Regions from separate parts of the Streptomyces sp. NPDC085946 genome, predicted to be linked through region 3. Evidence: riboswitches for the same ligand, from Rfam matches in the RefSeq annotation. Region 3 holds a riboswitch; each other region holds the start of a gene.

Region 1 (9,253 bases), on a different contig from region 3:
GCACCACCGCCGCCTGCGGCCGGACGTCACGGACTGCGCGCGGTCGGGAGCGCGCGGCGGATCGGCGCAGGCCGGGCCGGGCCTGGGGCACGCCATGGGACCGCCGGTCCCGCAGGTGTCGGCCTGCGCGTCGACCGCGCCGCACCCCCGCCACCTGCGGCCGGACGCCGCAGACTGCGCGCGGCTGGGAGCGCGCGGCGGCCCGGCGCGGGCCGGGCTCGGCCGTGAGCACGCCACGGGACCGCCCGTCCCGCATGCGTCGGCGGTACGTCGGCCGTACCTCACATGCCGCCCGCAGCCGGGACTCCCGGCGGCAACCGCCCGTCCGGTACGCGCCGGCCGCACCGCGCACCCCTCATGAGGCGGAACCTCCGGCCGCACCGCGCGTCCCGTGAGCGACCGCGCCTGGCGCCCCTGCGCCTCAGGGCACTTCCTGGCTTCAGGGCGCCTCCCGCCTCCGGAACGCCTCGACGTCCCACGTGCCGTCCAGGCGCGGCGCCAGCCAGTGCGGAGCCGCCGCGCGGAAGTCGGCGGGTGTGCGGGCCGCCGCCCCGGCGGGCACCGCGCCGAGCAGGGGAGCCGCGGCCACGTCCGGCAGGTCCGCCAGGTTGCAGCGCGAGGCGAGGTCCGGTGCCGCGGGCCAGCTGCCGATGACGATCCCCGCCGGCTCGATGCCCCGGCCGCGCAGCTCACGGGCCGTGAGCTCGGTGGTGTTCAGCGTGCCGAGACCCGCCGACACCACGACCAGGACCGGCGCCGACAGCAGCGCGGCCGCGTCCGCCAGCGTCCCGCCCGCCGCGTCGAACCGGACGAGCAGTCCGCCCGCCCCCTCCACCAGCACCAGGTCGTGCTCGGTGGCCAGCTTGGCGGCGGCCTCCGCGACCTCGTGCGGGTGCACCGGGGCGCGGCCGGCCCGGCGGGCCGCCGTGGCCGGTGCCAACGGCTCGGGGTACCGCGCGAGTTCGGCCGTGGTGACGGCTCCCGCGAGCCGTGCCACCTCGGCGGCGTCCCCGGCCTCGCCGGGCGCCACGCCCGTCTGCGCGGCCTTCAGCACGGCCACCGACCGGCCGGCCGCCAGCGCCGTCGCGGCGACGGCGGCCGTGACGACCGTCTTGCCGACCTCCGTGCCCGTGCCCGTGATCACCAGTACCGGCATGTCATCCCTCCCGTGCGGCCGCGCACACCGCGCGCGCGATCCGCGCCACGTCCGCGTCACCCGTGACGTACGGCGGCATCGTGTAGACCAGGTCGCGGAACGGCCGCAGCCACACGCCCTCGCGCACCGCCGCCTCGGTGGCCGCCCGCATGTCCACGGGGTGGTCGAGCTGCACCACCCCGATGGCGCCGAGCACCCGCACGTCCGCCACACCGGGCAGCTCCGCGGCGGGTGCCAGCCCGTCCCGCAGGCCCGCCTCGATCCGCTTGACCTCCGCGAGCCAGTCCTGGCCGAGCAGCAGCCCGATCGAGGCGCAGGCCACGGCCGCCGCCAGCGGGTTGCCCATGAAGGTCGGGCCGTGCGCGAGCACCGGCACCTCGCCCCGCGAGATGCCGTCGGCCACCCGCGGCGTGCACAGCGTGGCGGCCATGGTGAGGTAGCCGCCGGTCAGCGCCTTGCCCACGCACATCACGTCCGGCGTCACCGCCGCGTGCTCCGCCGCGAACAGCGCGCCCGTGCGCCCGAAACCGGTCGCGATCTCGTCGAACACCAGCAGCACGTCGTGCGCGTCGCAGGCCTCGCGCAGCACGCGCAGATACACGGGGGAGTGGAACCGCATCCCGCCCGCGCCCTGCACCACCGGCTCGACGATCACCGCCGCCAGCTCGTCGGCGTGCCGCGCGACCAGCTCGCGCAGGTGGTCGGCGTACGCCTCCTCGTACCCGGCGGGCGGCGGGTCGGCGAACACCTGCCGCGGGAGCACCCCGCTCCACAGCTCGTGCATCCCGCCCTGCGGGTCGCACACCGACATCGGCTGCCAGGTGTCGCCGTGGTAGCCGCCCCGCCAGGTCATCAGCCGCTGCTTGCCCGGACGGCCCAGCGAACGCCAGTACTGCAGGCACATCTTGACCGCGACCTCGACCGACACCGACCCGGAGTCGGCGAGGAACACGTGCTCCAGGCCGTCCGGCGTCAGGTCCACCAGCAGCTTCGCGAGCCGCACGGCGGGCTCGTGGGTGAGCCCGCCGAACATCACGTGGCTCATCCGCCCCGCCTGCTCGCGCAGCGCCTCGTTCAGCACCGGGTGGTTGTAGCCGTGGATCGCCGACCACCAGGACGACATGCCGTCCACCAGCTCGCCCGACCCGTCGGCCGGCCGCAGCCGCACCCCGCTCGCCGACTCCACGACGAGCGGTTCCTGACGGCCGGGCATGGGGCCGTACGGATGCCACACGTGCCGGCGGTCGAGCTCCAGCAGCTCCGGCACGCTCAGTTCAGGCATTGGGCGCGAGGTCCGTTCCGGCGCCCCGGCGGCGGACGGCGACCAGGTCGGTGCGGGGCTCGTCCACCCGGGGGACCGGAGCGGAACCACACACTCCGCCACCCTCGTGCGCACCGCACCCACCGCCCTCGTGCGCACCGCACCCGGCGGCGCCCTCGTGGGAGCCGCACCCGGCGGCGGGCTCGTGGGAGCCGCAGCCGCCCCCGGCCGCCGCCCGGTGCTCCGGCAGCGTCACCCGGTCGGTGCCCTCGACCTCGAACCCGGCGTCCGCGATCATCTCCAGGTCGGCCTTGCCGGCCTGGCCCTCGCTGGTCAGGTAGTCGCCGAGGAAGATCGAGTTGGCCAGGTGCAGCGCGAGCGGCTGCATGCTGCGCAGGTGGACCTCGCGGCCGCCCGCGATGCGCACCTCGACGTCCGGGCAGACGAACCGCACCATCGCCAGGATCCGCAGGCAGCGCTGCGGGGTCAGGTTCCACTCCTTGGCGAGCGGCGTGCCCTCGAACGGGATCAGGAAGTTGACCGGGACCGAGTCGGGGTCCAGCTCGCGCAGCGCGAACACCACGTCGACCAGGTCCTCGTCGCTCTCGCCCATGCCCGCGATCAGACCCGAGCACGCGGACAGGCCCGCCGCGTGCGCCTTGTTCACCGTGTCCACCCGGTCGGCGTAGGTGTGCGTGGTGGTGATCTCCCCGTACGTCCCCTCGGACGTGTTGAGGTTGTGGTTGTAGGCGTCCGCGCCCGCCTCGCGCAGCCGCTCCGCCTGGCCGTCGGAGAGCAGCCCGAGGCAGGCGCACACCTCGACGCCCTCGTTCTGCTCCTTGATGGTCCGGATGGTGTCGGAGACCCGGGCCACGTCGCGGTCGGTCGGGCCCCGGCCGCTGGCCACCAGGCACACCCGCTTGGCCCCGCCGGCCACCCCGGCAGCCGCGGCCCGCGAGGCCTCGTCGGGCTTGAGCCAGGTGTACTTGAGGATGTCCGCCTTGGAGCCGAGCCGCTGGGAGCAGTAGGAGCAGTCCTCGGGACACAGGCCGGACTTGAGGTTGACGAGGTAGTTGAGTTTCACCCGTCGGCCGAACCAGTGGCGGCGCACCTTGCCGGCCGCGGCCACCACGTCGAGCAGGTCGTCGTCGGAAGTCGCGAGGACGGCGAGCGCCTCCGCGCGGGTCGGCGTCTCGCGCCGAAGCCCCTTGTCCACCAGCGTGTTCAGCAGGTCCATGGGAGCAGATCCTGTCCTACGGAGCCGCCCCGGGCCAAGGAGACTTTGCACAACGCCAACACTTCCGTGTGTGGGTATTGCCACATCCTGGGCGGAGGACCGGACCGCTAATGTCTGTGCACTGCCTACAAAAGCCCGGAGGACCCATGGCGTTCGGCTGGATCGACGAGCAGGCGGAACTGCGCCGCCGCGCGGGCCTCGTACGGACCCTGCGCCCGCGCCCGGCGGACTCGCCGCTCCTGGACCTCGCGAGCAACGACTACCTGGGGCTGGCCCGCCATCCGGAGGTCACCGAGGGCGCCGCGCGGGCCGCGCGGACCTGGGGCGGCGGCGCGACCGGCTCCCGGCTCGTCACCGGCACGACCGAACTGCACGGCGACCTTGAACGCGAACTGGCCGCCTTCTGCGGCTTCGAGGCGGCGCTGGTCTTCTCCTCCGGCTACGCCGCCAACCTCGCGGCGGTCACCGCCCTGGCCCCGCACGGCTCGCTGATCGTCTCCGACGCGGGCAACCACGCCTCGCTCATCGACGGCTGCCGGCTGGCCCGCGGCACCACCCAGGTGGCGGCGCACGCCGACCCGGACGCCGTGCGCAAGGCGCTCCGGACCCACGAGGGCGCCGCGATCGCCGTGTCCGACACGGTCTTCTCGGTCGACGGCGACGCGGCCCCGCTCGCCGCCCTGGCCGAGGCGTGCCGGGAGCACGGCGCGGGACTGGTGGTCGACGACGCCCACGGACTGGGCGTGCTCGGCGCCGGCGGCCGCGGCGCCCCGCACGCGGCGGGGCTCGCGGGCGCCGACGACGTCGTCGCGACGGTCACGCTGTCCAAGTCGCTCGGCAGCCAGGGCGGAGCCGTCCTCGGCCCCGCCCGGGTCGTCGACCACCTGGTCAACGCGGCCCGTACGTTCATCTTCGACACGGGTCTCGCCCCCGCCGCGGCGGGAGCGGCCCTGGCGGCCCTGCGGTTGCTGCGCCGCGAGCCGGAGCGCGCGGCGCGTGCGCGCGAGGTGGCCGGGGAGTTGCACGCCCGTCTGACGGCCGCGGGTCTGGACGCGGTGCGTCCGGACGCCGCGGTCGTCTCGGTGCGCGCCCCCTCCCCGGAGGCGGCCGTGCGCTGGGCTGCGGAGTGCCGCGCGGCCGGGCTGGCCGTGGGCTGCTTCCGGCCTCCTTCCGTGCCCGACGGCATCTCCCGGCTGCGGCTGACCGCCCGTGCGGACCTCACCGGTGAGCAGATCGCCCACGCCGTCCGGGTGATCGGCGAGACGCGGCCGTGAGTCGGCGTGCACGGCCGTGTGCGTCGCGCGTCGGACGGGGGGACGGACGGCGGACGGGTGTCATGGTCGGCGGACGGTTCAGGTGGCCGGCGGACGGCACCGGTCGGTGATCACCGGAGCGCGGCCGTGAACCGCGTCCAGCTCCCGGGCGAGAAGAACAGCGCGGGCCCGGCCGGGTCCTTGGAGTCGCGCACGGCGAGCAGTCCGGCCCACGGACCCGGGCCTGGCCGGGCCGTCTCGACGCAGTTGTTCGCGCCGGTGCTGTAGCTGCTGCGCAGCCATCGCACGCCGTGCAGATCGGAGCTGGAGGGAAGGGGCCGAGGCAATGCGGGCATGGTGCCTCCTTACGCGCCGGCGGCAATCCCGGCGATGAAATCCAACGAGTCCTCGGGGGAAAGGGCGTGGACCTGAAGGGCGTCGAAGGCCTCCGTGTAGGCCTGGAGGTCTTCTTTCCGTTCGAGGTAGAGGCTACTCGTCAAGTGGTCGAGAACAACCACATCCAGATCAGAAGTGCTCGAAAATGAGAAAATAACGAAAGGGCCGGTGACGCCGATGTGCGCTCCGGCGGTGAACGGCAGCACCTGGAGCCGCACTTGAGGCAGCCGGGCCGCCTCGACCAGCCGGGTCAGCTGCCGGGACATGACCTCGGGGCCGCCGACCTCCCGGCGCAGCACGGCCTCGTCCAGGACGGCGCTCAGCCTCAGCGGCGGATCGGCGCGCAGCACGACCTGCCGGGCCAGCCGTACCTCCACCAGCGTGTCGAGCCGTTCCTCCGGCAGGTTCTCGACGGCGGCCCTGGTCACGGCCCTTGCGTACTCGGACGTCTGGAGCAGCCCCGGGACGACGGCGGTCTCCAGGGTGCGCATCGCGCCCGCCTGGGACTCCAGACTGATGAAGTCCCGGTAGGTCGGCGGCAGCACCCCGCGGTAGGCGTGCCACCAGTGGTGCCGCCCGCCGGTGTCCTCCGACCCCGCCAACACCAGCAGCAGCTCCCGGAGTTGGGTGTCACGCACCCCGTACGCGTCGAGCAGTAACCGCACGTCACCCGGTTTCACCCCACTCGTACCGGTCTCGATCCGGCTTACTTTCGACTGGTGCCAGCCCACCATCCGGGCCGCCTCACCGCTGGTGAGCCCCGCCGAGGTGCGCAGCGCGCGCAGTTCGGCGCCCAGTTTCCGGCGGCGCACCGCGGGACCGTGCTGCATGCACTCCTCCTTACTCCTTCCGTGCCGCCGCAATACGGTCTCGCGTCGCAGAGTTCACCGCATCGAGCGACAGATATATGCATATCCAGGTGGATCGCCGTCCTTCGCCCGTGTGGTGATGGCAGTCTGGCGACGAAGCACCAGTCCGGGACCGTACTCGAACCATCCGCTCCGTGTCGGACTGCGGTCCCGTGGGAAAGGGACGACGTCGCCATGGCAGACCACCTGGAAGCATCCGTCACTCTGCCGAGCGATCCCGCCTCGGTCTCCGCCGCGCGCGCCTACGTGGTGGGCACGCTGGCGGAGTGGGGGCTGCCGGAGGACGCGGAGGTGTCCGACAGCGTCCGGCTCATCGTCTCCGAACTCGCCACCAACGCCGTCCAGCACACCTTCGGACAGTCGCCGACCTTCACGGTGGACGTCCGGCTGGACCGGGACGAGCAGCTGCGGATCGGCGTCACCGACAGCCATCCGCGCTTCCCCCGGCGGCTGCCGGCGGCCGTCCAGCAGGACAACGGCCGCGGCCTGGTGATCATCCGCTGTCTGACCGCCGAGTGCGGCGGCAGACTCCGCATCCGCCCCACCCGGGAGGGCGGCAAGACCGTCTCCGTCGAACTGCCGTGGACCGTCCCGGCCCAGCCGGTACCGGCGGCGGTCCCGCAGGAACCGTAGGACGAGGGGTGGGCCGCCCGGGCGACCGGCCGGCGGCGACGGCCGGCGCGGCAGCGGGGTGACGCGCGGCGCCCGGCCGGGCCGGTGCTGCGGCGGCCGGTCGCCCGGGCGGCCGGGTCCGGGTGTGCCGGCCGGGGTACGGGCCCTGCGGCGGCCGCCGTCCCGCCGCCGACGCGAGCGGAGCCCGGGCCGTCGGCGACGGCGGGACGGCGGCCGAGGACCGTCGTCGCCACCGCGTGCCGGCCGGGGAGCCGGGCGGACGCCGCCGCCCCGCACCCCGCCGCCGGCGGCGGACCGACGGCTCCCGGGCCTCGGGGCGCGGCGGCGTGGCGCTCAGGCGTGACGGTTCGGGGCCGGTGCGGGCCGGCTCCGTCTCGGTGCCGGAGCCCGCGCGCCCCGGGGGAGCAGCCCTGACGGCCCGGCCCCGGCCCCCGCGGACCAGGAAGGCCTCCGTAGCGGCGGCGGCACCGCCGGCCCGGCCGGTCGCCACGTCCGCGAGCACGACCGGTGCGACCGACCCGCTGAAGGAGGACACCGGCACGACCGGACCGGGGCGGCGAGGTGCCGCGCCGGACCGCGGGGGAGCACGGGTGCCCGCTCGTGCCCGGATCCCGTTCTGGAGGGGGCGGCGGCGCGCCGGGCACGCGCCGCCGCCTCCGCAAGGCTTACTTCACCCGGCCGTACCACACGCTCTTCGTCCAGATCTTCTGCAGTCGCACGACGTCCCCGGTCTTGGGGGCGTGCCAGATCTTGCCCGAACCGGCGTAGATGCCGACGTGGTAGACGTTGCTCCCCGAGTGGAAGAACACCAGGTCGCCCGCCTTGCGGCTCGAGGCGGAGATGTGGCGCGTCTTGTTGTACTGCTGGGCAGCCGTGCGGGGCAGCTTCTTGCCCGCCTTCTTGAACGAGTACAGCGTCAGTCCCGAGCAGTCGAACCTGCTCGGACCCGTAGCCCCCCACTTGTAGGGCGACCCCTTCTTGGAGGCCGCGACCTGGAGTGCCTTGGTCGCCGGCGAGGCGGCTTCCGCCTCCGACGCGAAGCCGGGCGCCACGATCGAGCCGCCCACGGCGGCGATGGTCAGGGCCGAGGCCGTACCGGCCCGGGCCATGAGCGACGGGACACGATTGAGCGCAGTCATGCGCAACCCTTCGTCAGCCGCCTGTGAAGGATGACCTGTCGGATTCGGGCTGGCGAAGTTGCCCGGCCGCAAGCGAGCTTGCGGCTTCACCCCAAGGGCTGCTCGGAACTGGCGCTCCGGCGACCCGTCGTGCTTGGGTCCTCCACTCCTGCCGATCCACTCCTGTCGACCGGTCATCCGGGCGGCGGCAGGACTCGGCGTCCGCCCGGATCGCCCCGCCGCGGTGGCGGGGGCTTGTCGTCAGACAGGGATCTTCCTTCATGGATGTGCGAATATCCCAACGGAACCAGGGATTTGTGTTGTTACTCACCACTCACCCGTTCGGGTGGACACCCCTGCGTTCGGGTCACCGTCCCGGCACCCGAGGAGCCCCGGACCAGCGGCGGAATGTCCCATTCCGCCTGGCGGCCAGGCATGTTGCGCAAGCTCAGAGGGTCGAAAGCAGTAGCTGTAAATACCTCGGAAGGGGGTACGTCGTTCGGCCGGTTCGGCGTGGCGCGGGATGTCCGGCCGTCGAGGCGGCGCCCCGGCCGGTGGGGGAGCGTCAGGCGCCGGTCTCCGGAGGCACGGTGACCCGCGCGGTGCGCCGTTCGCCGTCCAGGACCCGCAGCGCCCGGGCCAGTGTCGCGGCGTGCACCTCGGTCTCGCCGCGCCGGTGCATCAGGGTGAGGGCGTCGCGCAGGGCGGTCGCCTTGCCGACGAGGGCCTGCGCCGCGCGCAGCCCGCGGTAGGTGTCGCCCGGCACGGCCGGGTTGATGCGCCCGAGCAGGTCCACGACGTCGAGGTAACGGTCGATCAACTCGGCCTCGGCGCTCGTCAGCGCGGGCATCGGCGGCTGGTCCGGCTGCACCGGCGGCTCACCTCCCGCCGGGCGCGGGACGCGCGCCCGCGCGGTCGGGGACGACCCGGGCGGCCGGCCCGCGGGCCGCCGCCTCCCGGGCGTCGAGGGCCTTCTCCCGCCCGGTGTCCGCGGTCCCCCGCTCCCGGGCGCGGTCCGTGTGCCGCGCGGGCATCTCCTGCGGGCACGCCCGCACGCGGCGCGCCTCCCCGGCCCGGTCGGCCGGGCCGGGCTGACGGAGCACCACGCCTGCGCCCGGCGGGACCGGCCGCTTGCCCGGCGTGCCCGCCGCCGGCGGCGCCGCGGCCGTCGCGCCTCCCCGGCCCGGGCGGACCGGCTCCGCGCCGCAGCCCACGGACCGGACCGTGTCGTACACGGCCGCCATCGCGTGGAACGAGCCGCCGGGGGAGGTGACGTACGGCGAGACGTCCCGGCCGGGGTCCGCGTGCGCGAGGTCGGGGAAACGGGCCG
Region 2 (9,396 bases), on a different contig from region 3:
CACCTCATCACCGCCATCGGTGACAACAACCGCACGCTGCGACCGGACCACGAGCTGCGCGCCTGCCTGCAGCACCTCGCCGCGATGAGCGACGGCTGGGGCTGCTGCGCCACCGAGACCGGCAGCAAGGTCATCTGGTTCTCGCAGCGCGCCCGCGCCGGCAACCGCGAACCGCTGGTGCCGACCGCCCCGGAGCCCGACCTGCGCGAGGGCCTCGACGTGCCCCGCGAAGTGGCGGTCACCCAGGTGGCCGATCCGGCCGGTACGCCGGACGAGGTCCTGGAGGAGGCCCGGTGACCCGGAGCCGGCAGACCCGGGACGGGGTGTCCGCGTGGAGCGGGCACCCCTACCCGCTGGGCGCGGCCCATGACGGCGAGGGCACCAACTTCGCGCTCTTCAGCGAGGTGGCCGAACGCGTCGACCTGGTCCTGGTGGACGACGACGGCCGGCCCACCGAGGTCCCGCTGACCGAGGTCGACGGCTTCGTGTGGCACGGCTACCTGCCCGGCGTGGGCCCCGGCCAGCGCTACGGCTACCGCGTGCACGGCCCGTGGGCCCCCGCCGCCGGCCACCGGTGCAACCCGGCCAAGCTGCTCCTCGACCCGTACGCCAGGGCGGTGGACGGGCAGATCGACAACCACCCCTCGCTGTACGAGCGCAGCCCGGACGGCCCCGACCCGGCCGACAGCTTCGGGCACACCATGCTCGGCGTGGTCACCGACCCGTCCTTCGACTGGGGCGACGACGTCCGGCCCGGCCGGCCGTACGCCGACACGGTGATCTACGAGGCGCATGTCAAGGGCCTGACCCGCACCCACCCCGACGTCCCGCCCGAGCTGCGCGGCACGTACGCCGGGCTCGCCCACCCCGCGGTCGTCGAGCACCTCCGGTCGCTCGGGGTCACGGCCGTGGAGCTGATGCCGGTGCACCAGTTCGTCCAGGACGGCGTCCTGGTGGACCGCGGCCTGTCGAACTACTGGGGCTACAACACGATCGGCTTCTTCGCCCCGCACAACGGCTACGCCGCCCGCGGCACGCGCGGCCAGCAGGTCGCCGAGTTCAAGTCGATGGTCAGGACGCTGCACGCGGCCGGTCTCGAGGTGATCCTCGACGTGGTCTACAACCACACCGCCGAGGGCAACCACCTGGGCCCGACCCTGTCCTTCCGCGGCATCGACAACTCCTCCTACTACCGCCTGGTGGACGGCGACTGGGAGCACTACTACGACACCACCGGCACCGGCAACAGCCTGCTGATGCGGCACCCCTACGTGCTCCAGCTGATCATGGACTCGCTGCGGTACTGGGTGACCGAGATGCACGTCGACGGGTTCCGCTTCGACCTCGCGGCGACGCTCGCCCGGCAGTTCCACGAGGTGGACCGGCTGTCGGCGTTCTTCGACCTCATCCAGCAGGACCCGGTGATCAGCCGCGTCAAGCTGATCGCCGAGCCGTGGGACGTCGGCGAGGGCGGCTACCAGGTGGGCAACTTCCCGCCGCTGTGGTCGGAGTGGAACGGCCTGTACCGGGACGCCGTCCGGGACTTCTGGCGCACCGAGCCGCACACGCTCGGCGAGTTCGCCTCCCGGCTGACCGGCTCGTCCGACCTGTACGCCCACAGTCGGCGCCGCCCCCGGGCCAGCGTCAACTTCGTGACCGCGCACGACGGGTTCACCCTGCGCGACCTGGTCTCGTACAACGACAAGCACAACGAGGCCAACGGCGAGGGCAACGCGGACGGCGAGAGCACCAACCGGTCCTGGAACTGCGGGGCCGAGGGCGAGACCCGCGACCCGGCCGTGCTGGAGCTGCGCGCCCGCCAGCAGCGCAACTTCATCGCCACGCTGCTGCTGTCGCAGGGCATCCCGATGCTCTGCCACGGCGACGAACTGGGCCGCACCCAGCGCGGCAACAACAACGCCTACTGCCAGGACAACGAGATCTCCTGGATCGACTGGCGGCTGACCGCCGAGCAGCGCGGCCTGCTGGACTTCACCCGGTACGTCATCGGGCTGCGCACCGCACACCCGGTGCTGCGGCGGCGCCGCTTCTTCCTCGGCGAGACGGTGACCCACGCCGGCCAGCCGCTGCCGGACCTGGTGTGGCTGGCGCCGGACGCGCGGGAGATGACCGACGACGACTGGCAGCGCGGCGACGCGCACGCCGTCGCGGTCTTCCTCAACGGCGACGCCATCGCCGAGCCCGACCCGCGCGGCCGGCGGGTGGTCGACGACTCCTTCCTCCTGCTCCTCAACAGTCACTGGGAGCCGGTGGAGTTCCGCCTGCCGGACGCCGCCTACGGCGAGCGCTGGACGGCGCTGATCGACACCGCCGACCCCGAGGGCCCGGACGAGGCGGAGCACAAGGCGGGCACCCGGCTGAGCGTCGGCGCGCGCAGCCTGATGCTGCTGTCCCGGCCGTCCCGGGCGCAGGCCTCCTGAGGGGTCCACGGCCGGGGGGGGGGGGGGGGGGGGGCCCCCCCCCCCCCCCCCCCCCCCCCCCCCCCCCCCCCCCCCCTCGCCCGCCTCCCGGTCAGCCCGCCGGGAGGGTTTCGGGATCTTCGGTGCCCCGTACGGCACCCTTCGCATCGTCACTCACCGTGTCACCCTGGGCCAGGGCTGCGTCGTCGGCCCGGGTCTTGACGACGGCGCCGGTGACGGCCTCCTGCGCGGGCCAGCCGCCCGCCGGGGCCCGCGCCACCCCGCGCCACCACGGCTCGGACGGCACGGTCCCCGCGGTGGGTTCGAAGGGCTCGCCGGGGCGGGGCAGGGCGACGCGCGCACCCGCCGCGCGGGCCGCCGCGAGGCTGCCCTCGCCGGGCTCCGCCCACGGGTGCGGCGCCAGGTTGAAGGTGGCCCAGTGGATCGGGAGCATCGGGCCGTGCTCCGGCCCGCCCTGGAGGTCGAGGTGGGCCCGCATGCCCTCCTGCGGGGTCATGTGGATGTCGGGCCAGAAGTCGGAGTACGCGCCGATCTGGATCATCGTGGCGTCGAACGGGCCGTGGTCGGCGCCGATGTCCTGGAAACCGTCGAAGTACCCGGTGTCGCCGCTGTGGTAGATCCGGTGCTCGGCTCCGGCAACCACCCAGGAGGCCCACAGGGTGTGCTGGGTGTTGCGCAGGCCCCGGCCGCAGAAGTGACGGGCCGGGGTGGCGGTCAGGGTCAGGCCGCCGACCCGCGTCTCCTCGTGCCAGTCCAGCTCGCGCAGCCGGTCCGCCGGGACCCCCCAGTGCTCCAGGTGGGCGCCGACGCCGAGCGGCACGGCGAAGAGCGTGCCGGTGCCGGCCAGCGCCTTGACGGTGGGCATGTCCAGGTGGTCGTAGTGGTCGTGCGAGATGACGACGACGTCGACCGGGCCCAGCGCGGCGAGCGGCACCGGCACGGGGTGCAGCCGCTTCGGCCCGGCGAAGGGGAACGGGGAGCAGCGCTCGCCCCACACCGGGTCGAACAGCACCCGCTGCCCGTCCATCTCGGCCAGCACGCTGGAGTGCCCCATCCACGTGAGCCGCAGTCCGCTCGCCGGGGGCCGAGCGAGGTCGGCGAGCGTGGTGGCGTGGACCGGGACCGGGCCCTTCGGGGTGCGGCGGGGCCGGGCCTCCCTGTCGAAGTAGACCTTCGCGAAGTCACGCGTCGAGCCGGACGGCCGGGTCCGGGCGGTGCCGCCGGGATTCTGGAAGACCCCGTCCCCGAAGTGCGGCGATCTGCGGATGCGGGCCATGCGCTCTCCGCCGGGGTCCGCGCCGAAGGCCGCGGGCCGCAGGGCGCGCAGCCCGGAGTTCGTCGATCGGAAACCGGCCACGCTACCTCCAGGTGGAGTCGTCGGACCTCCCATTATGGTCGGGCCCCTTCCCTGCCCCCGGGCCACCCGGAGCACGGTGGACGGTGGACGGCCCGGCGCGGATCGTCCGGGGGTCCCGCCGCGGACGCTCCCGGACAGGGTGCGGCCGCGGTCGCCGCGGGTGCGGCCGCGGGACCCGGCCGGCGCCTCACGCCACCGCGGCGATCCGCATCCGGATGTCGCGCGGCGACAGCGTCCCCTTCGCCGTGACGTGGTCGCCCGACGACTCCCCGCGCAGCCGGCGCCCGATCCACGGCACCAGGTACTCCCGCGCCCACTGGACGTCGTCCCGCCGGACCTCCAGGGTGCCGCGCGGCGGCAGCGGCGGCCAGGGCTGCTCCGGGTCGGCCGGGACCTCCAGCCCGAGCACCTGCCCGGCCCGCAGCGCCACGCGCGTGTGCCCCTCGGGCGACAGGTGCAGCCGGTCGGAGTCCCAGGCCCGGCGGTCCTGGACGCTGCGGAGCGACCAGAGGTCGAGCACGGGGCAGCCGTGCCGGTCGGCGATGGCCCGCACATGGCCGTTGTAGGTGGCGATCTTGCCGCGCAGGTGCTTGAGCACGGGGATGCCCCGGGTGTCGAAACCCGTCGTCACCATGACCGTGCCGGCCACCGCGGTGAGCGCGGTCACCGCCGCCTCGAAGCGCTCGGCCACCTCGTCCGGATCGCTGCCGGGGCGCAGGATGTCGTTGCCGCCCGCGCAGAACGAGACGAGGTCCGGGGCGAGTTCGACGGCCCGCGGCACCTGTTCCGCCACGATCTGGTCGAGGAGCCTGCCGCGCACGGCGAGGTTGGTGTACGCGAAGTCGCCTTCGGGCCGGCGGTCCGCGAGCAGCACGGCGAACCGGTCGGCCCAGCCGACGAACGCCCCGTCGGGGCCGGGGTCGCCGACGCCCTCGGTGAAGCTGTCCCCCACCGCCACGTACGACCCGATCACTGATCTGCTGTCACTCTTCGAATCGTCTGCCACAGCAGCTCATCTTTCACCGTCGAATGTGACCTACGCGACCGTAGGAAGGGGTTGACGGGCGGTGAGATAAGCCACTCCCCAAGTGTTCCCCAACTGCGGAATAGGTGCCTGGTCACAGGCGTTGAGGGCCGGTCCGCCCCGGTCCCGGACCGGGGCCGGCCGACACGCCGGAGGCCGGACCCGGGGAACCGGGTCCGGCCTCCGACGGCGTGTCAGGCGGGCGGTCGTGCGGGTCAGCCGATGCTGACGCCGTGCGCGTTCAGGTAGGCGACCGGGTCCACGTCCGAGCCGTAGTCCGGCGTGGTGCGGATCTCGAAGTGCAGGTGCGGTCCGGTCGAGTTGCCGGTCGAGCCGGAGAGGCCGACCTGCTGTCCGGCGGTCACGGCCTGGCCGGCCGAGACGGACAGCGAGGACAGGTGGGCGTACTGGGCGTAGTAGCCGTCGGCGAGCTTGATGACGACCTGGTTGCCGTACGCGCCGGCCCAGCCCGCGGAGACGACCGTGCCCGCGCCGACGGCCTTGAGGGAGGTGCCGGTGGGGACGGAGAAGTCGACGCCGGTGTGGTAGCCGCTGGACCACATGCTGCCGGCCACCTTGTAGGCGGTGCCGACGCCGCCGGAGACCGGGGCGGCGTAACCGCCGGCGGTGCCCGCGGACTCGGCGGCGTCGCTCGCGGTGGTGGTCTGCTCGGCGGAGGACTGCTCGGCCGGCTTGTCCGCGGACTGCTCGGAGGAGGACTTCGCCGGGGCGAAGGACTTGGCCGGGACCGAGGGCTTGGCCGCGGAGGACTTGGCCGCCGAGGACTTGGCCGCGGAGGACGGCTTGGTGGCGCCGGCCGCCTTCTCGCCGATGGACAGCTCCAGGCCCGGGTGGATCAGCGACGGGTCGGCGCCGACGGCCTCGCGGTTGTCGGCGTACAGCTGCTTCCAGCCGCCGTCGACGTCCTGCTCGTCGGCGATCCTCGCGAGGTAGTCGCCGGCCTTCACCGTGTAGGTGCGGACGTCGTCGGCCTTCTCGCCGGCAGCCTTCTTCCCGGCGGCCTGGACGGACTGGACGGCCTTCTCCGGGGCGGACTGCGGGGTGGCGGCGTGGGCACCGGTGGCGCCCAGCAGCGGCAGGGCGAGTGCGGCGCCGCCGGTTCCGGCGACGGCGATGGAACGGGTGAAGCGCAGGGTCTTCGGACGGCGGTGCTTACCCTTCGCGGGCATGGCGATTTCCTCTCCGGCGCCTACGAGGTGAGCTGTCGGGTGCGGACTGGAGATGCCCGGCCGCGCCGAGGCGCGGCTTAACCCCAAGCCGTTCCGGGAACCGGAACAGGCGTCGTACCTGTGGGTCCCCCGCTCCTGCCGTACACGGGTCAGTGTGTGCGGGCTCCGGGCGGCGGCAGGATTAGGCGTCCGTCCGGATCGGTGGCGAACGTAAGCGAACAGGACGCGCGGGGACAAGCGTGCGGTTGTCCGCACCTGCGCGTTCCAGGGATTCCTGTGGACGTCCGTGGTGACGGTGCGTGGATCAATGATCTTCCGTTTTCCTCAAACGGCCAGGAAAAAGGCATGAATTACGTGAGCATGGCGACAACGGATCGTCACGGATATGACGCTGCTCACCAGCCGGCGGCCATCTCCCCCGCTTCCGGGGCACGTTAGAGCGAAACTCCTTATTCGGACAGTTCGCCCATTCGCTACGAATCGAGGCGCCGCAGCCGGACCACGGCGGCGTCGAGGTCCCCGCGCAGCCCGGTCCGCAGCCCGTGGTGCAGGAGCACCGCACCTCGATGGATTTCGCCCGTTTCGCGGCATTCGTAGGAGGCGGCCGGGTCGAGGCCCCGCAGCCTGAGCGCGGCGGCGGGCTCCCCGTAGTGCTGTGCCTGGAGCCAGGCGAGGACGACGGTCTCGTCGCCGAGGACGTACTGCACGGCGCTCAGGCCGCCCGTCGGCGGGCGCAGCCGGTACAGGTCGCCGCGCTGCACCACGGGCCGGATCTCCTTGTAGAGCGCCACCCACTCCCGCGCCTCGGCGAGCTCCTCCGCGCTCCAGCGGGTCAGGTCCCCGCCGAGGCCCAGCACCCCGGCCATGGCGCTGACGAACCGGAACCGCAGCGAGCTCACCCGCCCGTTGAGCATGGCGTTCGGGCTGTCGGTGACCCAGGCGGCCATGACCCGCGCGGGATGGACCTGGCTGAAGCCGTGCTGGACGGCGAGCCGGTCGAGCGGATCGGTGTTGTCCGAGGTCCACACCTGGTCCGTGCGGCTCAGCACCCCGAGGTCGATCCGGCCGCCGCCGCCCGAACAGGACTCGAAGGCGACGCCCGGGTGGGCCGCCCGCAGCCGGTCCAGCAGGGCGTACAGGGCGTGCACGTGGTCGGTCCACAGCCGCTGCGGATACGGCTCCCCGGGCCAGCCGGCGTCGGTGAAGCAGCGGTTGAAGTCCCACTTGACGTAGTCGATCGGGGCGCCGGCCAGCAGCTCGTCGAGCCGCTGCCAGAGATGCTCACGGACGTCCTCGCGGGCCAGGTTGAGCACCAGCTGGTTGCGGAACTCCGTGCGCGTGCGCCCCGGCTGGAACTGCACCCAGTCCGGGTGCGCGCGGTAGAGGTCGCTGTCCGGGTTGACCATCTCCGGCTCGACCCAGATGCCGAACTGCATCCCGAGCGCGTGCACGTGGTCGGCGAGCGGCTTCAGACCGCGGGGGAACCGGTCGGGGTTGGGCGCCCAGTCCCCGAGCCCGGCCCGGTCGCCGGTGCGGGCCCCGAACCAACCGTCGTCGACGACGAACAGCTCCACGCCCAGCGCGGCGGCCCGCTTGGCGAGCGCCCGCTGCCGCTCCTCGGAGATGTCGAACCCGGTGGCCTCCCAGGAGTTGAACAGCACCGGCCGGTCCCGGTCCGCGTCCGGGACGACGTACGTCCGCTGGTAGGCGTGCCAGGCGCGGCTGGCACCGCCGAAGCCGCCGTCGCTCCACAGCCCCGCGAAGACCGGGGTGGTGTACGACTCCCCCGCCGCCAGCATCAGCAGGCCGGAGTCGTCGTGACCCGCGCCGCCGGTGATCTGCACGCGCGCGTCCGGGAGCTGGGCCACGCACAGGCGCCAGGAGCCGGACCAGGCCAGGGCGCAGCCGTAGACCTCGCCGTGCTCCTCGGTGGCGTCGGTGTCCAGGGCGACCCAGGGCAGGTGCTGGTGGCCGGTGTGGCCGCGGCGGCTGCCGAGGACCTTCTCGCCGTAGGTGAGGTCCGAGCGCACCAGGCGGGACTCCGCGGCCCAGCGGCCGTGCAGCTGGGACAGCCGCCAGCCCTCGCGGTCGGGCAGCGTCCAGACGGCGGAGTCGGCGCGCAGCACCTCGACCGCCGGCCCGTCGTTGGCGAGGTGGGCCCACCGCTCCACCACGTCGCCGCGCATCCGGTAGTGCAGGGTGACGGCCAGGCCGCCGTCGCGGAAGCGGAGCCGTAACTCGCCGTCCCCGGCCGTTTCGTGCCCGGCGTAGGTCCACTGCGTGCCGCGCCGCCCGTCCGCGGCCCTGCGGACGGACAGGGCCGGGCGGACGAACCGGGGGCCGCCCTCGACCGGGTACTCCTCGCGTCCGTCGAGGGGGGACTCGAAGGGCCAGTAATCCGGCAGCGGACGGACCGCGAGGGCCTCGGCGTCGGCGAGCGCGATCCGCGGCCCCCAGTGCAGGTGCACCAGCTCGTCGCGGTCGGTCAGGTGGAGGGCGTAACCGCTGGCCGGCCCGGACAGCAGCCACGTGCGCCCGTCTTCGGAGATCTCCGGCATCAGACCCTCACAGCGTCGAACAGCAACGGCCGATCACGTCCATGATCGGGGTGGCCGGGCCCGCGGGGCAACGCCTGTGGACGACCCGATCGGCCCCGGCGGCCATGCCGTATCTTCGAGTGGTGCCCGTCGACGAGCCGCGCCGGCGGGGCGACGTGGGAGGGAGCCCCCGTGACGCAGCAGGTCCCGTCGACCGAGCCCGAGCTGGCCGGAGTGCGCAACTTCCGCGACGTGGGCGGGCTCCCGACCGTGGACGGCCGACGGGTGCGGCACGGCGTGCTGTTCCGCAGCGGTCACCTCGCGCACGCGACCGCCGAGGACGCGGTCTTCCTCTCCTCGCTGGGCCTGCACACGGTCTTCGACTTCCGCAACGCCGCCGACCAGAAGCTGGAGGGGCCGGACGTCGAGCTGCCGGGCGTGCGGAACGTGAACCTGCCGTTGTCCGACCCCGCCGACGGCGCCGAGTTCTGGCGGATGGTCCGCGACGGCGACATCGACCAGCTCCGCGAGATCCTCGCGGACGGCAAGGCCGCGGACCGGATGATCGCCTCGTACCGCACGATCGTGAAGGAACGCACCGCCGAGCACTCCCGGGTGCTGCACGCGCTCGCCGAGGACAGCGTCCCCGCCCTGATGCACTGCGCGGCCGGCAAGGACCGCGCGGGCCTGTCCGTCGCGGTGACGCTGCTCGCCCTCGGCGTCGAGCGCGACGCGATCCTCGACGACTACCTGAAGTCGAACGCCAAGCACCGCCGCTACAAGGTGCACCGCAGCAGCTCCTCCGCCTCGGCGTACTCCCCCGAGGTCATGGAGCTGCTCAGCCCGC
Region 3 (9,396 bases):
CTGAGCGCGGTGCACGCCGTGCCGATCGTGCACCGCGACCTCAAGCCGCGCAACGTGATGGTGAAGCAGGACGGCGCGGTCACCGTCCTCGACCTCGGCGTCGCGTCCGTCATGGACAGCGACACCACCCGCCTCACGCACACCGGTTCGCCGATCGGCTCGCCCGCCTACATGGCCCCGGAGCAGGCAATGGGCGGCGCGGTCGGCCCGTACACGGACCTGTACGCGCTCGGCGTCCTGATGCACGAACTCCTCAGCGGGGACGTGCCGTTCGCGGGCTCGACCGCGCTCGGGGTGCTGCACCGGCACCTGTACGAGCCGCCGCTGCCGGTGCGCCGCATCCGCCCCGAGGTGCCCGAGGCCCTGGAGGCCCTCGTCCTGCGCCTGCTCGCCAAGGACCCGCAGCACCGGCCCGCCTCCGCGCAGGAGGTGTACGAGCACCTGGAGCTGCTGCTGCCCGCGCGCGGGACGCCCACCGGGGCGCCGCTCGACCCCACCCGCCCCTTCCTGCGTCCGCACGCCCCCTGGCCCGACCGCGCGCGCACGCCCGCGCCGCAGCCCGCGCCGGCCGTCCCCGCGGACGGGAAGGCCGACGTCGCCGCCGCCGTCGACGAGGTCAAGCGCCTGCTCGGGCAGGGCCGCATCACCCAGGCCGTCGACATCCTCGGCGCGATCCTGCCCGTCGCCGCCGAGCAGCACGGCGAGCGCTCCCCGGTGGTGCGCACCCTGCGCAAGCAGTACGCGGCCACGCTCCTGGACGACGGGCAGTACCGGCGCGCGCTGCCCGAACTGCGCCGCCTCGCCGACGAGCGGGCCGCCGAGGCCGGCCGGGCCGACCCGCAGTCCCTGCGCTTCCGCTACGAGGCCGCCCAGTGCCTGGAGCAGCTCGGTGAACCGGCGGCGGCGCTCGCCGAGTACCGGGCACTGCTGCCGTACTACGAGAACCAGTACGTCGCCGCCGGCGACCCCGAGCTCGCCCACGACGTGCGCCGCCGCATCGGCCACCTCCTCCTCGCGCTCGGCGACCGCGCCGCCGCCCACGACATGCTGGTCCGCCTCCTGCACGACGTGGAGCGCACCCAGGGCCCCGCGCACCCCCTGGCCGCGGAGGTCCGGCGGACGCTCCAGTGGCTGGTGCAGGTGCGCGGCTGACCCCTCCGCGCGCCGGGCCGCGAGGCGCGGGCGGCGCGGCGGTGCCGGAAGTCGTCGCGAATCGTTGGTCGAATGGGTTGGCCAGAGCCCGGCCGCTGCCTACCATCGATCACCGCAAGACTTTGTGCACCGTCGCACAATCTCCTCGGGAGGTTTCCTTGCACCGCCGCCGTCGCACCGCGCTCCTGCTCACCGCCGTGATCGCCGCCGCGGCGCCCGTCCTCACCGCCTGCGGGAACGACGCGCATCCCGGCGCGGCGGCCGTCGTCGGCGGTCAGCGGATCACCGTCTCCCAGCTGGAGGACCGGGTCGAGGAGGTGCGCACCGCGCAGCGCGAGGCCGTGGACGGGGACGCCCAGTACCGGCAGGTCATCGCCAGGACCGGCAGCCTCACCCGCGACACCCTGCACACCATGGTCCTCGACCGGGTGCTGCACCGCGCCGCCGAGGACGCGGGCGTCACGGTGACCCGCAAGGAGGTCCAGCGGATGCGCTCCGGGCTGGAGGAGCAGGCCGGCGGCGCCGAGGCGCTGGAGACGGCCTGGCTCCAGCAGTACGGCATCCCGCCCCTGCGGCTGGAGGAGAACCTCCGCCTCCAGCTGGAGGCCCAGAAGCTCGCCGAGAAGCTCGGCACCGACACCAGCCGGCCGGACTTCTGGAAGGCCCTGTCCGACGCGTCCGGCAAGCTGGACATCGACCTCAACCCGCGCTACGGCAGCTGGGACGTGGAGAAGAGCAGCCGCGTCGACGGCAGGACCCCGTGGCTCCGCGAGGTCACGGCGGGCCGGGCGGACCAGCCGGCGTAGGGCGGCCCGCCCGCCGGCTCCCTGCCCGGACCGCTCGGCCCTCCGCGCGGACGACCTCCTTCCCCGGACGCCCGTTTCGGCCCGTCGCCCGTGGACGCCCCCCGGCGCACCCTCACCCCTGTGGACGACTCGCCTCCCCGTCCGCCCCGTGGGTTAGCGTCGGACCGTGAACGCTTCGAGTCCCGACACCGCCCCCGGCCGCATCGTCCTGCTCACCACCAGCCACCGTGTCGCCCCCGGTCTGCTGTCCTGGCCCGCCTGGCAGGCCCTGCACGCGGCCGACCGGGTGCTGTGCGCGGACGGCGCGCACCCGCAGCTGCCGTACCTGCGGGAGGCGGGGATAACCGTCGACGCGGCGTCCCCGACCGCCGAGGAACTGGTGGACGCCTGCGCGGGCGGGCGCACGGTGGTCGTCGTGGCGACCGGTGAGGGCGAGCCCGCCCTCACCGACGGCCTGGCGCGCCTCGCGGGCTCCGGCCGGGTCCGCATGCCCGACCTGGAGCTGCTGCCCGCCTCCTACGACCTGCCCGGCGCCCGCCTCCTCGACCTCGTGCAGGTCATGGACCGCATCCGCGCCGAGTGCCCCTGGTCGTCGCGGCAGACCCACCAGGGCCTGGCGAAGTACGGCATCGAGGAGGCGTACGAGCTCGTCGAGGCGATCGAGGAGGGCGACCGCGACGAGCTGCGCGAGGAGCTCGGCGACGTGCTCCTCCAGGTCGTCTTCCACGCCCGGATCGCCGAGGAGCACCCCGACGCGCCCTTCTCCGTCGACGACGTGGCCGGCGGCATCGTCGCCAAGCTCATCCACCGCCACCCGCACGTCTTCGGCGACGAGACGGCGACCACCCCCGAGGAGGTCAAGGCGCACTGGCTGCGCACCAAGGCGGTGGAGAAGCGGCGCACCTCCGTCACCGAGGGCATCCCCCTCGGCCAGCCCGGCCTGGCCCTCGCGGCCAAGCTGGCCTCCCGGGTGCGCACCGCGGGCCTGGACGTCCCCCTGCCGCGGGTGGAGGGCGTCGGCTACGAGCTGCTGGAGCTGGCGGTGCGGGCCGAGGCGGAGGGGGTGGACCCGGAGGCGGCGCTGCGGGCGGCGGCACGGGCGTACCGGGACGCGGTGCGCAGCGCGGAGGGCACGGCCGGCGGAGACTCCCGCCCCGATACCGTCGAGGAGTGACCGACCAGCCTCAGCCCTCCCGCACCACCCCCGCCGCCCCCGAGCTCTTCACCTGGGAGTTCGCGACCGACCCCTACCCCGCCTACGCCTGGCTCCGCGAGCACGCGCCCGTGCACCGCACACGCCTGCCCAGCGGGGTCGAGGCCTGGCTGGTCACCCGGTACGCCGACGCCAGGCAGGCCCTCGCCGACCCCCGCCTGTCCAAGAACCCGGCGCACCACGACGAGCCCGCGCACGCCAAGGGCAAGACCGGCATCCCCGGTGAGCGCAAGGCCGAGTTGATGACCCACCTGCTCAACATCGACCCGCCCGACCACACCCGCCTGCGCCGGCTCGTCTCCAAGGCGTTCACGCCCCGCCGGGTCGCCGAGTTCGCGCCCCGCGTGCAGGAGCTCACCGACGGGCTCATCGACCGGTTCGCCGCCGAGGGCTCAGCCGACCTCATCCACGACTTCGCCTTCCCGCTGCCGATCTACGCCATCTGCGACCTGCTCGGCGTCCCGCGCGAGGACCAGGACGACTTCCGGGACTGGGCGGGCATGATGATCCGGCACGGCGGCGGACCGCGGGGCGGCGTCGCGCGGTCGGTGAAGAAGATGCGCGGCTACCTCGCCGACCTCATCCACCGCAAGCGCGAGGCCCTGCCGTCCCGGCCCGCCCCCGGCGAGGACCTCATCTCCGGCCTCATCCGCGCCTCCGACCACGGCGAGCACCTCACCGAGAACGAGGCCGCAGCGATGGCCTTCATCCTGCTGTTCGCCGGTTTCGAGACGACGGTGAACCTGATCGGCAACGGCACCTACGCCCTGCTCACCCACCCCGGCCAGCGCGCCCGGCTCCAGCGCTCCCTCGCCGCCGGCGAACGCGGCCTGCTGGAGACCGGCGTCGAGGAACTCCTGCGCTACGACGGGCCGGTGGAGCTCGCCACCTGGCGGTTCGCCACCCGGCCGCTCACCCTCGGCGGGCAGGACATCGCACCCGGCGACCCCGTCCTCGTCGTCCTGGCCGCCGCGGACCGCGACCCGGAGCGGTTCGCCGACCCCGACGTGCTCGACCTCGGCCGCCGCGACAACCAGCACCTCGGCTACGGCCACGGCATCCACTACTGCCTGGGCGCCCCGCTCGCCCGCCTGGAGGGCCAGACCGCGCTCGCCACGCTGCTCACCCGCCTCCCGGACCTGCGCCTGGCGGCGGATCCGGCCGACCTGCGGTGGCGCGGCGGACTCATCATGCGCGGGCTGCGCACCCTGCCCGTGGCGTTCACGCCGGTGGGACAACCATCACCACCTGCACGAACGTGACACATCCTCAACTTCGTGATCTTCACGTGATCTGTGCGGCATGAACTTGTGACAAGTGATCGTCTGCCGATACGTTCACCCATCAGCGCGCGGCACCCAGCACCACACGCCGCGCCGGTCCCTGCTGCCATGCGAAAGGTCTCCGTATGCTCTCCGGGAACGGTCGTCACCGTCGCCCCCGCCAGGCTCCGGCTCTCCTCGTCGCGGCCGGAGTGACCGGCTCCGCCATCGCCATCCCGCTCCTGGGGGCCGGCGGCGCCAGCGCCGCCGACGGCACCACCTGGGACCGGGTCGCGGAGTGCGAGTCCGGCGGCGCCTGGAGCCAGAACAACGGCAACGGCTACTACGGCGGACTGCAGGTGACCCAGGAGGACTGGGAGAACCACGGCGGTCTCGACTACGCCCCGAGCGCGGACCAGGCCAGCCGCTCCCAGCAGATAGCCGTCGCCGAGAGAATCCTCGCCGACCAGGGGGTCGGCGCCTGGCGCACCTGCGGACTGCTCGCCGGCCTGGAGAAGGACTCGGCCTCGGTCGAGGTCGACACCGGGGTGGCGAAGGACGCGACCGGTACTTCTGGTTCGCCCAGTTCGTCCGGTCTGACCGATTCCTCCAAGTCCTCGGCTTCCCCGGATCCGGCCGAATCCACCGAGGGCGCGGATTCCTCCGGTTCCGCCGGGGCCTCCACCGCTTCTCCCTCGGCGTCCGCCTCCCCGTCGGTGTCGCCGTCATCTGACGATGTGTCGGACAAGAAGGGCAAAACGTCCAAGTCGGACGCTTCGCGTGACGACGTGGCGGAATCCGGGAGTCCGTCCGCGGCCGCGCCGGAGGGCGACGCGCCGGCCAAGTCCGTCCAGGGCGACGGCTCTTCCGCGCCGGCCGACACCGCGACGACGGGCACCGGCCGGCACCGCGGCCCCAGCGCCGAGGAGAGCGCACAGGAGGCCCGTACGGCCGAGGCGGCGGGGCGGCACGCCTCGCGCGACGACGGTGCCGCGCGCGGCGGGGTGAACGGCTCCTACACCGTGCGCGCCGGCGACAGCCTCTGGTCCATCGCCGACTCCCTTGACTACGACGGCGGATGGAACGCGCTCTACGCCGGGAACGAGCAGGTCGTGGGGGCCGACCCGGACCTCATCCAGCCCGGTCAGGCGCTCGAGGTCGAGACCGGAGCGGACGAAAAGTAGTAATCGGACAGCGGGAGTTGGCGCCACGATTCGCACTGAATGTCCCATATAAGTGCGGTGAGAGATAGATCTCAGAAGCCCTGATCGTCTTTGAAATTCCGCGGATCGCGTGTCTACGGTCGAGACCGCTCGCCATCGCGGGCCCCGGCCGCCGCAACGCCGAATCCTGCCAGCGGCTGCCCGGGAACAGTCGTCGCGTCAAGCGCCGTGGGCAGGAGCGGGGGACCCAAGGTAGGTGCCAGGCCCAGCACTTGAGGCTGAGTCCGGCTAGGGGTGAAGCCGCGTCCCGTGAGGGGCGCGGCCGGGCAACTCAACCGGCCCGAACCCGACAGCTCACCTCGCAGGCGTCGGTGAGGGGATCCATCCATGCTGTTTTCCGGCAAGCACCGTCGTTCGTCCAAGGCCACCCGTGCCATCGCCATGGCGGGTGTCGCCGGCGCGGCCGTCGCCGCCCCGCTGATGGCGGCCGGCAACGCCTCCGCCGCCACCACCGCCGAGTGGGACGCCGTCGCCCAGTGCGAGTCCGGCGGCAACTGGTCCATCAACACCGGCAACGGCTACTACGGCGGCCTGCAGTTCTCCGCGTCCACCTGGGCCGCCTACGGCGGCACCCAGTACGCCGCCACGGCCGACCAGGCCAGCAAGGCGCAGCAGATCACGATCGCCGAGAAGGTGCTCGCGGGCCAGGGCAAGGGCGCCTGGCCGGTCTGCGGCAAGAACCTGTCGGGCGCCGCCTACGACGGCGGTTCCGCCGCCGGCACCACCGACAGCTCCGCCGGCACCGAGAGCTCTGGCAGCTCCGACAGCTCCGCCGGCACCACCGAGACGCGCGAGGCCGAGCAGCAGCCGGCCTCCCGCTCCGCCGAGCGCCCGGCGGCCCAGCCGCAGCAGGGCGACAAGACCGTCACCACCCCGACCGGCGAGAAGGTCAAGAAGGGCGACGGCGAGTACAAGGTCGTCAAGGGCGACACCCTCAGCTCCATCGCCGCCGACCGGAACGTCGCGGGCGGCTGGGCGAAGCTGTTCGAGCTGAACGAGGACATCGTCGCGGACGCCGACCTCATCTACCCGGGTCAGCAGCTGCACCTCAAGTAAGAGGCAGCGGCTTCCCGCCCAGCTCCCCGCCCCGGTGCGTGTTCCCCCGTACGCGCCGGGGCGGGGCCGTGCGCGGCGCCGGGTGACGCGAGGGACGGACGGCATCTTTTGTTCCGTACGAAAACAATTTACGCTCTGTTCTGTCCAACAGATGGGTGACCGGCTGGCCGATTACCCGGAGCCCGTTAGGCTCGTCTCGCAGAGCCATCGCGGCCCTGCTCACCCGCGTCACATCCAAGAAGGAGATGCTCGTGCCGTCCATCGACGTCGTCGTAGCCCGGGAAATCCTGGACTCCCGAGGCAACCCCACGGTCGAGGTCGAGGTCGGCCTCGACGACGGCAGCACGGGTCGTGCCGCCGTCCCGTCCGGCGCCTCCACGGGCGCCTTCGAGGCCATCGAGCTCCGCGACGGCGACTCGAACCGCTACCTGGGCAAGGGTGTGGAGAAGGCCGTCCTCGCGGTCATCGAGCAGATCGGCCCGGAGCTCGTCGGCTACGACGCCACCGAGCAGCGCCTGATCGACCAGGCCATGTTCGACCTGGACGCCACCGACAACAAGGGCTCGCTCGGCGCCAACGCCATCCTCGGCGTCTCGCTCGCCGTCGCGCACGCCGCCTCCGAGGCCAGCGACCTGCCGCTCTTCCGCTACCTGGGCGGCCCCAACGCGCACCTGCTGCCGGTGCCGATGATGAACATCCTGAACGGCGGCTCGCACGCCGACTCCAACGTGGACATCCAGGAGTTCATGATCGCCCCGATCGGCGCGGAGTCCTTCTCCGAGGCCCTGCGCTGGGGCGCCGAGGTCTACCACACGCTGAAGAAGGTCCTGAAGAGCAAGGGCCTGGCCACCGGCCTGGGCGACGAGGGCGGCTTCGCGCCGAACCTCGGCTCCAACCGCGAGGCCCTCGACCTCATCCTCGAGGCGATCAAGGAGGCCGGCTACACCCCCGGCGAGCAGATCGCCCTGGCCCTGGACGTGGCCGCCTCCGAGTTCTACAAGGACGGCGCCTACCTCTTCGAGGGCAAGTCCCGCACGGCCGCCGAGATGACCGAGTACTACGCCGAGCTCGTCGAGGCGTACCCGCTGGTCTCCATCGAGGACCCGCTGTTCGAGGACGACTGGGAGGGCTGGAAGACCATCACCGCCCGGCTCGGCGACAAGGTCCAGCTCGTCGGCGACGACCTGTTCGTCACCAACCCCGAGCGCCTCGCCAAGGGCATCGAGGAGGGCGCGGCCAACGCCCTGCTGGTCAAGGTCAACCAGATCGGCTCGCTGACCGAGACCCTCGACGCCGTCGAGCTCGCCCAGCGCAACGGCTACAAGTGCATGATGTCCCACCGCTCCGGCGAGACCGAGGACGTCACCATCGCCGACCTGGCCGTCGCCACCAACTGCGGCCAGATCAAGACCGGTGCCCCGGCCCGCTCCGAGCGCGTCGCCAAGTACAACCAGCTGCTGCGCATCGAGGAGATCCTCGACGACGCCGCGGTGTACGCCGGCCGGAGCGCGTTCCCGCGCTTCAAGGGCTGAGCACCCGCTCCGTAGGAAGCGTCGTCCGTACGTCCCCGTACTCGGTCCCGTACCGTGTGCGGGGACGTACGTGCGTATGAAGGGGAGGCGGGGCAATGGCCGTGAAGGACCGGGACCGGTTCTCCACCGCGACCAGGATCCGGCTGATCGGCGAGCAGACCGCGGCCCGGGTCTACCGCTCGCAGACCAGGCGCCAGGCCCGCCGCTCCCGGCTGACCGGCCGGGCCGCGCTGCTCGCGCTGGTGCTCTGCTCGCTGATCGTGGCCCTGGCCTATCCCATGCGGCAGTACGTCTCCCAGCGCGCCGAGATCGCCGAGCACGAGCGCCGGCAGGAGCAGGCCCGGCAGCGGGTCGAGCAGCTGCGCGACCTCAAGGCGCGCTGGCAGGACGACGCCTACGCGGAACAGCAGATCCGGCAGCGGCTGCACTACGTCATGCCCGGGGAGACCGGCTACATCGTGATCGACCCGGACGCGGCGAAGAAGACCCGCACCGACGCGGGGGCGGCCGGCCGCCCCTGGTACGCGAACGTCTGGGAGGGCGTCGACAAGTCCGACGCCTCCGCCCAGTGAGACCTCCCGTGAGACCGTAGAAAGACAGGTATGGACACGCCTCCGCCGACCACCCCGCGCACCGACCCCACCGACGCGGACGTCGAGGCCTTCAAGCAGCAGCTCGGGCGGCCCCCGCGCGGGCTGCGCGCGATCGCGCACCGCTGCCCGTGCGGGCAGCCGGACGTCGTGGAGACGGCTCCGCGGCTGCCCGACGGGACGCCGTTCCCGACGCTGTACTACCTGACGTGCCCCAAGGCCGCCTCGGCGATCGGCACGCTGGAGGCGAACGGCGTGATGAAGGAGATGACCGAGCGCCTGGCGGCCGACCCGGAGCTGGCCGCCCGGTACCGCGCCGCCCACGAGGACTACATCCGGCGCCGCGACGAGATCGAGGTGCTGAAGGACTTCCCGAGCGCGGGCGGCATGCCCGACCGGGTCAAGTGCCTGCACGTGCTCGTCGCCCACTCCCTGGCGGCCGGACCGGGCGTGAACCCGCTCGGCGACGAGGCGCTGGCGATGCTGCCCGAGTGGTGGCGCAAGGGAGCGTGCGTGACCGTCACGGACGAGGAGGACGACCAGTGACCCGCGTGGCCGCCGT

What was found. A riboswitch is a leader RNA that binds a small molecule or an ion and turns the genes downstream of it on or off. The one in region 3 is predicted to bind cyclic di-AMP.
Region 1: it holds a riboswitch for cyclic di-AMP, as region 3 does, so the genes downstream of both, ACIF8T_RS12020 (C40 family peptidase) here and ACIF8T_RS13915 (transglycosylase family protein) in region 3, are expected to answer to the same signal.
Region 2: it holds a riboswitch for cyclic di-AMP, as region 3 does, so the genes downstream of both, ACIF8T_RS20580 (peptidoglycan DD-metalloendopeptidase family protein) here and ACIF8T_RS13915 (transglycosylase family protein) in region 3, are expected to answer to the same signal.

What each region holds. Positions count from the first base shown of each region.
Region 1 is NZ_JBITSF010000004.1:428,322-437,574, reverse strand. Features, by position in the region: gene bioD (dethiobiotin synthase) at 440-1,156, opposite strand; gene ACIF8T_RS12050 (adenosylmethionine--8-amino-7-oxononanoate transaminase) at 1,158-2,438, opposite strand; gene bioB (biotin synthase BioB) at 2,431-3,654, opposite strand; gene ACIF8T_RS12040 (8-amino-7-oxononanoate synthase) at 3,801-4,928, shown strand; gene ACIF8T_RS12035 (DUF397 domain-containing protein) at 5,039-5,263, opposite strand; gene ACIF8T_RS12030 (helix-turn-helix domain-containing protein) at 5,273-6,133, opposite strand; gene ACIF8T_RS12025 (ATP-binding protein) at 6,347-6,805, shown strand; gene ACIF8T_RS12020 (C40 family peptidase) at 7,471-7,944, opposite strand; cyclic di-AMP (ydaO/yuaA leader) riboswitch at 7,948-8,154, opposite strand; gene ACIF8T_RS12015 (hypothetical protein) at 8,489-8,773, opposite strand; gene ACIF8T_RS12010 (ATP-dependent Clp protease proteolytic subunit) at 8,802-9,253, opposite strand, start outside.
Region 2 is NZ_JBITSF010000010.1:1,526-10,921, forward strand. Features, by position in the region: gene ACIF8T_RS20560 (pep a2) at 1-297, shown strand, start outside; gene glgX (glycogen debranching protein GlgX) at 294-2,441, shown strand; gene ACIF8T_RS20570 (MBL fold metallo-hydrolase) at 2,533-3,798, opposite strand; gene ACIF8T_RS20575 (SGNH/GDSL hydrolase family protein) at 3,986-4,771, opposite strand; gene ACIF8T_RS20580 (peptidoglycan DD-metalloendopeptidase family protein) at 5,038-6,012, opposite strand; cyclic di-AMP (ydaO/yuaA leader) riboswitch at 6,017-6,177, opposite strand; gene ACIF8T_RS20585 (alpha-galactosidase) at 6,486-8,570, opposite strand; gene ACIF8T_RS20590 (tyrosine-protein phosphatase) at 8,742-9,396, shown strand, end outside.
Region 3 is NZ_JBITSF010000005.1:364,942-374,337, forward strand. Features, by position in the region: gene ACIF8T_RS13890 (protein kinase) at 1-1,152, shown strand, start outside; gene ACIF8T_RS13895 (SurA N-terminal domain-containing protein) at 1,311-1,958, shown strand; gene ACIF8T_RS13900 (nucleoside triphosphate pyrophosphohydrolase) at 2,125-3,132, shown strand; gene ACIF8T_RS13905 (cytochrome P450) at 3,129-4,433, shown strand; gene ACIF8T_RS13910 (transglycosylase family protein) at 4,580-5,617, shown strand; cyclic di-AMP (ydaO/yuaA leader) riboswitch at 5,811-5,979, shown strand; gene ACIF8T_RS13915 (transglycosylase family protein) at 5,984-6,712, shown strand; gene eno (phosphopyruvate hydratase) at 6,964-8,244, shown strand; gene ACIF8T_RS13925 (septum formation initiator family protein) at 8,340-8,816, shown strand; gene ACIF8T_RS13930 (DUF501 domain-containing protein) at 8,847-9,380, shown strand; gene ACIF8T_RS13935 (exopolyphosphatase) at 9,377-9,396, shown strand, end outside.